Regions from separate parts of the Rheinheimera gaetbuli genome, predicted to be linked through region 1. Evidence: predicted binding sites of a transcription regulator. Region 1 holds the regulator's gene; each other region holds the start of a gene.
The links. The regulator sigma-54, encoded in region 1, starts transcription at its own class of promoters, with help from an activator protein. The targets are predictions, from matches to a motif close to TGGCANGNTNCNTGCTT.
Positions count from the first base shown of each region.

Region 2: the regulator sigma-54 is predicted to act here: its motif matches at 1,263-1,279, upstream of ACYVIC_RS10025 (TorF family putative porin).
Region 3: the regulator sigma-54 is predicted to act here: its motif matches at 1,065-1,081, upstream of glnA (glutamate--ammonia ligase).

Region 1 is NZ_BAAGTL010000008.1:258,578-261,709, forward strand. It holds gene ptsN (PTS IIA-like nitrogen regulatory protein PtsN) at 1-339, opposite strand, end outside; gene hpf (ribosome hibernation promoting factor) at 347-634, opposite strand; gene ACYVIC_RS08075 (RNA polymerase factor sigma-54) at 661-2,139, opposite strand; gene lptB (LPS export ABC transporter ATP-binding protein) at 2,186-2,908, opposite strand; gene lptA (lipopolysaccharide transport periplasmic protein LptA) at 2,905-3,132, opposite strand, start outside.
Region 2 is NZ_BAAGTL010000008.1:679,196-682,327, reverse strand. It holds gene trpS (tryptophan--tRNA ligase) at 1-354, opposite strand, end outside; gene rpe (ribulose-phosphate 3-epimerase) at 403-1,086, opposite strand; gene ACYVIC_RS10025 (TorF family putative porin) at 1,316-1,993, shown strand; gene ACYVIC_RS10020 (hypothetical protein) at 2,129-2,377, shown strand; gene ACYVIC_RS10015 (DUF2970 domain-containing protein) at 2,386-2,577, shown strand; gene ACYVIC_RS10010 (Dam family site-specific DNA-(adenine-N6)-methyltransferase) at 2,522-3,132, opposite strand, start outside.
Region 3 is NZ_BAAGTL010000001.1:183,357-186,488, forward strand. It holds gene typA (translational GTPase TypA) at 1-788, opposite strand, end outside; gene glnA (glutamate--ammonia ligase) at 1,135-2,544, shown strand; gene ACYVIC_RS00820 (DUF4124 domain-containing protein) at 2,669-3,132, shown strand, end outside.

The sequences.
Region 1 (3,132 bases):
TGCCTGGCATTGTTGTTCCGGGATGAGAATAGCACAAAAAATATCCACCGGCTGGTTATCAATAGCATCAAACGGAATACTCTCTTTGCTAACCACAAACACCAGTAGCGGTTCGGTAACCTGCTTCAGTTTGCCGTGTGGAATGGCGATACCGCCTCCTATGCCGGTTGACCCCAACTTCTCACGGGTTGTCAGTGCTTCTAATATACTGTACTCAGCAATATCAGGTAGTTGCTGGTGTGCCAGTTCGGCAATATATTCCAGAATGCGTTTTTTGCTGTTAAAAAGAACTGCACTTTTAGTGCAGTTCTCGGCAAGCATTGAGCTTAAATTCATCATGGCCAAATCAGTGTCGGGAAATTTTCTCTTTATGCTTGATCACCTGACGATCCAGTTTATCAATCAGCTGGTCGATCGCAGCATACATGTTTTCATCTTCAGAAATTGCAAATACTTCGCCACCACTCAAGTGCAGCTTAGCTTCAGCAATCTGCTTTAATTTTTCCACGTTTAGGATCACATGTACATTATTTATGTGATCGAAATGCCGTTCAAGCTTTGCAAATTTGCTGTCAACGTACTCTCTTAAGGCTGTGGTAATTTCAACATGGCGACCGGTAAGATTGATTTGCATAGACATATTCCTTCTTTTAGGCTTATTTACAGCAAGGTCTTGCGTTGATTAGACGGCGGTATGAACAGGGATTCGCGGTATTTGGCAATAGTACGCCGCGCTACGTTGATACCTTGCTCCAGCAGAATGTCAGCCATTTTGCTATCGCTGAGCGGTTTAGCCGGATTCTCCGCCGCCACTAATTTCTTGATAAAGGCTCTGATTGCAGTAGACGAGCATTCGCCACCACTCTCAGTACTAACGTGACTGGAAAAGAAGAACTTAAGTTCAAAAATACCCCTTGGTGTATGCATGTATTTTTGTGTGGTAACCCTAGAGATGGTTGATTCATGCATACCTACCATCTCTGCTACGTCGTTAAGCACCATAGGTTTCATGGCTTCTTCACCATGCTCAAAAAATGCCTGCTGCTGTTGCACAATGCAGTTTGTCACTTTTAACAGGGTTTCGTTACGGCTTTCTAAGCTTTTCAAAAACCACTTTGCCTCCTGCAAATGTGAACGAATAAACTGGCTGTCTGTACTGTTTTTCGCGGTACGTGACATTGCAGCATATTGTTGGTTTATCCGCACCTTGGGCATAGCATCCGGATTAAGCTCAACCTGCCAGCGACCTTTTACTTTCATCACGCTGACATCAGGGACAACGTACTGCTGCTCTTCCCGGATAACATCGGCACCGGGACGCGGGTTCAAAGAGTGGATGAGCCGCATTGCTTCTTTTAGCTCATCCTCTTTTAGTTTAGTCACCCGCATTAAAGAACGAAAGTCGCGGTTAGCTAAAAGTTCTGTGTGATCACGGATCAGGCTCTGTGCAGCGGCTAAAAACGGCGTATCAGGGCTAAACTGGCGCAGCTGCACTGTCAGACATTCCTGCACTGAGCGTGCACCTACCCCAACCGGGTCGAATAATTGGATGCGTTTAATGACGGCTTCTACTTCATCTGCTTCAATATCTGCCAGACCCAGCGATTCAAGAATGTCATCACAGCTGATAGTAAGCAGACCGTTATCGTCTATCGCTTCAATGATGATTTCTGCAATAGCCCTGTCGGTTTCTGAAAATGGGGTCAGCTGCATTTGCCAGCGCAGATAATCGCGCAATGTTTCGCTGGTCTCACCCTGATACACGGTATCTTCTTCGCTTCCCGAATTGCCGGCGCTAACCGGTGCTGCACTAACTAAATCATCCCAGTTGTTATCAAGCGGCAAATCTTCGCTGATATTTTGCTCTGACATCGCATCACTGGTGTCTGGCTCTGCGGCTTCGAACTGCTCATCAGTGGTATTGTCAGAAGCGGACTGTAATGATTCAGAGATATTTACCGGCTCAGCGTTGAAGCTGTCATATTCGTCTTCGGCTTCAAGCAATGGGTTTGCATCCAGCGCTTCCTGAATTTCCTGCTGCAACTCTATTGTCGACAACTGCAGCAAACGGATAGCTTGCTGTAGCTGCGGTGTCATGGTGAGTTGCTGTCCTAAGCGGAGTTGCAAAGAGGGCTTCATCTACTTCTACTAATCTCCTGAATTACCACAAGTACTTTTTTGCTAACTATAGCCTGAATTGCTCGCCGAGGTATACATCCCGTACTTTCTGATTGGCCAATACGTCTTGAGGGGCGCCTGATGCAATCAGTTCACCATGACTAACGATGTACGCAATCTCGCAAACATCAAGGGTTTCACGTACATTATGGTCGGTAATCAGTACACCGATACCACGTTGGCACAAATGCTGAATAATTTTTTTAATGTCGAGGACGGATATCGGATCGACACCGGCAAAGGGTTCATCCAACAAAATAAACGCCGGGTTGGCAGCCAGCGCTCGGGCAATTTCAACGCGTCTGCGTTCGCCACCAGACAAACTCATACCCAGGCTATGTTTAATATGGCCAATATGAAACTCTTCCAGCAAGTCGTCGGCAACTTCTTCCCGACGGGTACGGCTTAAGTCTTTACGGGTTTGTAATATAGCCAGCAGGTTTTCATACACGGTGAGTTTGCGAAAAATCGAGCTTTCCTGCGGCAGATAACCAATACCCAGCCGGGCTCTGGCATGTATTGGATCGAAAGTAATATCCTTATCGTTTAGCGTTATTTTGCCTTTGTCAGACGGTACCAGGCCTACAATCATATAAAAAGTGGTGGTTTTGCCGGCGCCATTGGGTCCCAACAGCCCAACAATTTGTCCGGCATTAACTTCAAGGCTAACATCTTTAACCACTTGCCGGCTTTTATAACTTTTTGCCAGATGTGAGGCGACTAACTTCATGGTTGCTGGTCTTCCTCTGAAGTAATAATAGTGGTTACCCGTCTGGAGCTGTCACTCGCTGCATTCAGTTCTTGCGTTTCAACATTGTATTTTATTACTGATGCTTTGACGACGCTGCCGCTTTGTGCCAGTTCTGCATTGCCATTTAGTATCAAAGTGCGATTAGCCGGCTCGTAGCGCATTTCACTGGCAGAAGCATTGACGATCTTGCCATCTTCCAGCTG
Region 2 (3,132 bases), 420 kb from region 1:
GTGCCGCTCGGATTTATCTTTAAACTGCGTCATCCGGCTAAGCTCACCAAATTGGGTATAGCAGTTCAGCACCCAGGCCAGCTGGCTGTGCTCAGGCACATGTGATTGCATAAACACCGCAGAGCGCTTAGGGTCGATACCGCAAGCTAAATACAATGCCAGACTATCTAGCGACGCACTGCGCAATGCGGCGGGTTCCTGACGCACCGTTATCGCGTGTAAGTCGACAATACAGTACAGACAATCATAGTCATCTTGCATTCTATCCCACTGGCGCAGGGCTCCCAGATAATTACCGATGGTCAGCTGTCCTGATGGCTGAGCGCCACTGAGTACTATGGGTTTACTGCTCATGCTCTGTTCAATCCTGTGTCTGTCGTAAAATGGGGGCTATTATACTGTTTATTTAACGTGGCGCGACACCGATGCAAGCTGCTCGCGCATCTTTGCAATAGTTTGCGCATAATCAGGGCTGTTAAAGATAGCGGAACCGGCGACAAACATGTCGGCACCAGCATCTGCAATCTCAGCGATGTTATCTACAGTGACACCACCGTCTATCTCCAACCTAATCGACCGGCCACTCTGGTTAATTAGCTGCCGTGCTGCGGCCAGCTTATCTAAGGTTGCCGGAATAAATTTTTGCCCGCCAAAACCGGGGTTAACTGACATCAGTAAAATAACGTCTACTTTGTCCAGCACATAATCAAGGTAACTAAGCGGGGTTGCCGGGTTAAATACCAAGCCAGCCTGACATCCGTGGCTTTTTATCAACTGCAAAGTGCGGTCGATGTGCCGTGACGCTTCCGGATGAAAAGTAATAATACTGGCACCAGCGTCAGCAAATTGCGGCACCAGCGCATCTACCGGCTCTACCATCAAATGCACATCTATCGGGGCTTCAATGCCATAGCTCCGTAATGCCTTACACACCATGGGGCCCATCGTCAGATTGGGCACATAGTGGTTATCCATCACGTCAAAGTGCACCACATCGGCACCAGCCTTTAATACCGCCGCAACGTCATCACCAAGGCGGGCGAAATCAGCGGACAGTATCGACGGCGCTATTAAGTAGGGTTGCATATTATTGTCCTGTTACGGCAAAAGCGTGACTTTACTGAATATTATCAGCAAATGCACTGCATCATGGCCTGTTGGGCGCACAAAAAACAGGCAGTTACGCACCAATAGAGTTCAGCCCGCGACAGGTAAGAAAATCTTAAAGGCCTATTACATTGATACTAAAAGATAATTTGTTATGGCACGTATCTTGGAAAGCTAAAGTCAGGGAACATAAAAAAGGGCAGAAAACATGCAAAATATACGTCGCACCATTTTGGCAACAGGCTTAATCTTAGTTGGTTTAGCTGCAACAGCAGGCAAGGCGGCGGCAGCCGAGTTAAGCGGAGACATAACGTTTACCTCAGACTACGCTTTTCGCGGTATCTCACAAACAGAAGAGGCGCCCGCACTACAAGGGGGGCTGACACTGAGTGCGGAGTCTGGTTTTTATGTATCTGTATGGGGCTCTAACGTAGATTTTCTGGCAGAAGGCACGCTGGAGCTTGATGTTATGCTGGGCTGGAGCGGCGACATCAGTGACGATTGGTCGGCAGATGTCGGTATCATGCGCTACGGCTACCCCAATGCGGAAATCGATGGCTCAAACTTTTGGGAGCTTTACGGATCTCTATCTTATAAAGATCTGACGTTTGGTTTGGCATACAGTGATGATTATTATGCTAACAGTGGCAATTTTATCTATCTTTATGCCAGTTATTCTTACGCGATAACAGACACGATCAGTTTAGATTTGCAGCTGGGTCAAAATGAGTATGATGACAGCAGTGCAAGCTATATGGACTGGAGCCTTGGTTTGAGCACAGAAGTGCTGGGGGCCGGTGTCAGCTTAGCGTACGTCGATACTGATATTGATGGCTCTTATCTGGCAGATAGCCGGGTAATTCTGTCAGTGTCAAAAAGCTTCTGATAACGCCAGGCTGCAGTACGGCGGCTGCAGCCTGACTGTTTCCACCTGTAAAGCTGCACAATAAATAAGCAGCTTGTATCCTGTCGCTGGATGTTTTATTATCGACATAGTCTGGATCAGACAAATGGAATTAACATGAAACTTACCAGCGGTTATAAAAATATCTTTCTTAGTGCAGGTGTATTCACTAGCGCATTATTATTTGCGACCTATTTTATGCCAGCAGATGTATCCTGTCAGTACCTGGAAACACAGGCTACCGCTCAATGTATACCCGGAGAACAGCAAAGTTGGTTTAGTTGGATCCGTGGCGAGAGCCGCTCTACTCAGTTTCATTTTGTCGATTTACTGGAGTTGTTAAATCGTTTGAGCCCGGCTAAATAACGCTTAAAATGGCACAACGTCCTTCAATATTGCAGATAATCAAAGCCGTTGCCGGCGCTATGATAGGTGTTCAGTCTGAACAGCAACGACAACGCGATTTCTCTGCCAGCAGCCCGCTGCCTTTTATCATTGCCGGAGTTATTTTTACGCTGTTTTTTGTTTTAACACTGCTACTGATTGTGTTTTGGGTATTGGCTTAGGCTGATACACCGCAAACAATTCAGCAACTTTACCGCGACTGGTTCCTTTTTGGCTAATAGAGCGCCCAACCTGCAAACTATACAACTCTGCTTGCTGGTAGATTTTACGCGTCCAGGTCGTATCGTGATTACTGATAACTACAGCAATACCCCGCTGCTGTGCTTGCTCAGCAAGATTTGCCAACTGCGCCTGATCATCTAAATCAAAACCCTGTCGGGCATAACTGGTAAAACTGGCAGTTTTGCTCAGCGGTACATAAGGCGGATCGCAGTAAATTACCGCATCTGACGCTGCCGCTTGCATCACTTGCTGATAACTGTGACATGTAAAAGTGGCACGCTGTGCTTTTTCGGCAAAAAAATGTAATTCAGCCTCAGGAAAATACGGTTTTTTATAACTACCAAACGGCACATTAAATTTACCGGATAGATTATAGCGACACAGGCCATTATAACCATGTCGGTTAAGATACAAAAATAATAACGCCCTTTCATACGCATCAACACTTAAATTAAATTGCTGACGCAAGCTAATATAGCTATCACGTTGATTAG
Region 3 (3,132 bases), on a different contig from region 1:
TAACCAAACACCTGGCCCACTTTACCGTTACGCTTAGTGCCATCGGCATTGACAATAGTTACCTGCTGGTTTGGCTTTAACGTACCGCGCTTGATACGGCCGATACCAATAATACCAAGGTAACTTGAGTAATCCAGCTGTGATACCTGCAACTGAGTTTCACCATCCAACTCAACCGCTGGCGGCGCTACGTGCTTAACGATAGCTTCAAACAGATCGGTAATATCGGTTTTCGGCTCGTTGTAATCTAATGTGGCCCAGCCGTTTAACGCAGATGCATAGACAATAGGGAAATCCAGCTGCTCGTCGGTAGCACCTAAGTTGTCAAACAGGTCAAACACCTGGTCGATCACCCAATCCGGACGCGCGCCTGGACGGTCAATTTTATTCACAACAACGATAGGCTTTAAACCATGAGCAAAGGCTTTTTGTGTAACGAAACGCGTTTGTGGCATAGGGCCGTCAACCGCATCTACCAGCAACAGTACTGAGTCTGCCATCGATAATACCCGCTCTACTTCCCCGCCGAAATCGGCGTGACCGGGCGTATCCAGAATATTAATGTGGTAGCCGTTCCAGCGCACCGAAGTGTTTTTTGCCAGGATTGTTATACCGCGCTCAGATTCCTGCGCATTCGAGTCCATAACGCGCTCCTGTAATTTGGCGCGGGCGTCGAAGGTGCCAGACTGCTGTAGCAGTTTGTCAACCAAAGTGGTTTTACCATGGTCAACGTGCGCAATAATGGCAACATTGCGCAGCTTGTCTAAGTAGGTCGCGGTAACGCTCATGTAAATATATCCTCTGTGGCACTAGATGACCGTAATGACCACCAGGCAAAACTAACTAAAACTAAAGGGCGCATATTCTACTCTGTTTTTAACAGGAAAGAAAAACAGCAACTGCAGTTTTGGTGATTTTTTTTACTAACGGCTAATTCAGCATCTACACTTAGCCCTGCCAGAGCGCACCACAACTGAACAACACCGCACCATGTTGGTGCAAGGTGCTATTTTAAAAATCCGTTAAAATAAAATATATTAATATAAATCATTATCTTAAATGATTGGCACATATCTGGCATTTAATGGCGCAACACCGCTAAATCAGTCCAAAACAGATTAATTGGAGGAATGCATGTCTGCATCATCTGTACTGAGTTTAATAAAAGAAAATGAAGTGAAGTTTGTAGATTTACGTTTTACCGACACTAAAGGTAAAGAGCAGCATGTGACTGTTCCTGTTAACCAAATCACCGATGATTTTTTCGAAGACGGTAAAATGTTTGACGGCTCATCTATTCTGGGTTGGAAAGGTATCAATGATTCAGACATGATCCTGATGCCAGATGCATCTACAGCGGTATTAGACCCGTTTTTTGAAGAAACTACGTTAAACATTACCTGTGACGTTATCGAACCCAGCACTATGCAAGGCTACGATCGCGACCCGCGTTCTATTGCTAAACGCGCTGAAGAATACCTGAAATCTACCGGCATTGCTGACACAGTACTGTTTGGCCCTGAACCAGAATTCTTTATGTTTGACGACATCCGCTTTGAAACCACGATGTCAGGTTCGTTCTTTAAAATTAACTCCACTGAAGCCGCATGGAACTCAGGCACCAGCTATGAAGATGGTAATAAAGGCCACCGTCCTGGTGTTAAAGGCGGTTACTTCCCTTTACCACCGGTAGATTCAGGCCACGATATTCGCAGTGCCATGTGTATGGTATTAGAAGAAATGGGGCAGACTGTTGAAGCGCATCACCATGAAGTAGCAACAGCAGGCCAGAACGAAATAGCTACCAAGTTCAACAGCTTAACTAAGAAAGCTGACGAAGTTCAGCAGCTGAAGTACGTAATTCATAACGTCGCACACCTGTATGGCAAAACGGTTACTTTTATGCCAAAACCGCTGGTTGGCGATAACGGCTCTGGCATGCACTGTCACCAGTCTCTGGCCAAAGACGGCGTAAACCTGTTTGCCGGAGACAAGTATGCAGGCTTGTCTGAACTGGCGCTGTATTACATCGGCGGTATTATCAAGCACGCGAAAGCTGTTAATGCGTTTACAAACCCATCAACTAACTCGTACAAGCGTCTGGTACCACACTACGAAGCACCGGTAATGCTGGCTTACTCTGCCCGTAACCGCTCTGCCTCTATCCGTATCCCATTGGTACCAAGCGCGAAGGCACGTCGTATTGAATGTCGCTTCCCGGATCCTGCGGCTAACCCGTACCTGGCGTTTGTAGCACAGTTGATGGCCGGCTTAGATGGTATCCAGAATAAGATCCACCCTGGCGATGCCATGGACAAAGACTTATACGACTTACCAGCTGAAGAAGCGGCGAATATTCCGCAAGTATCAGCGTCTCTGGAAGAGTCACTGAACGAGCTGGATAAGCACCGCGCTATCTTTACTAAAGGCGGCGTGATGTCCGATGCGATGATTGATGCCTATATCGACATTAAACGCGCTGAAGCCCGCAAAGTTGCAGTGGCTGTTCATCCGTTGGAGTTTGAGCTGTACTACAGCGTATAACGGTTTTAATGGTGTTAAAAAGCTCACTAAAGTGGGCTTTTTTTTTGTAGAATTATCAACTAAAGCACGTTAGAGTAAACCGATGGAACTACAATAACAAAAATGATCGGAAGCAGTACACGACATGAGAAACATATTATTCTTTATTATTATATTATTGTTTGCCACCCCCCACTTACAAGCACAGCAGACGAAAAAAGTGTTTGTCACCCGTGATGCTAACGGTGTACTGGTGTTTTCTGACAGCCCGCAACCCGGCGCAGAAGAAGTCAACCTAAGCCAACGGGCTAATATCATGTCAGCCACAGATTCCACCCTACCCGTCACCCGTAAAGCGGAAAAAGAAGCTTTTAGCGTCGAAATAGTGCAACCGGAAGAACAGGGTACTGTGCGCGATAATACAGGTTCTGTTTATGTATCAGGCAAAGTTAATCCGATGTTTGAACGCGGTTTGCGTTTACGCCTGTTATTAGACGGTAAACCACAGAGCGAGCCACAAAGCACAGCAGTATTTATTCTGCGCGATGTTGAGCGTGGTGAACACAAATTACAACTGGAACTGTTTGACCAAAACGGCAAGCTTATTGC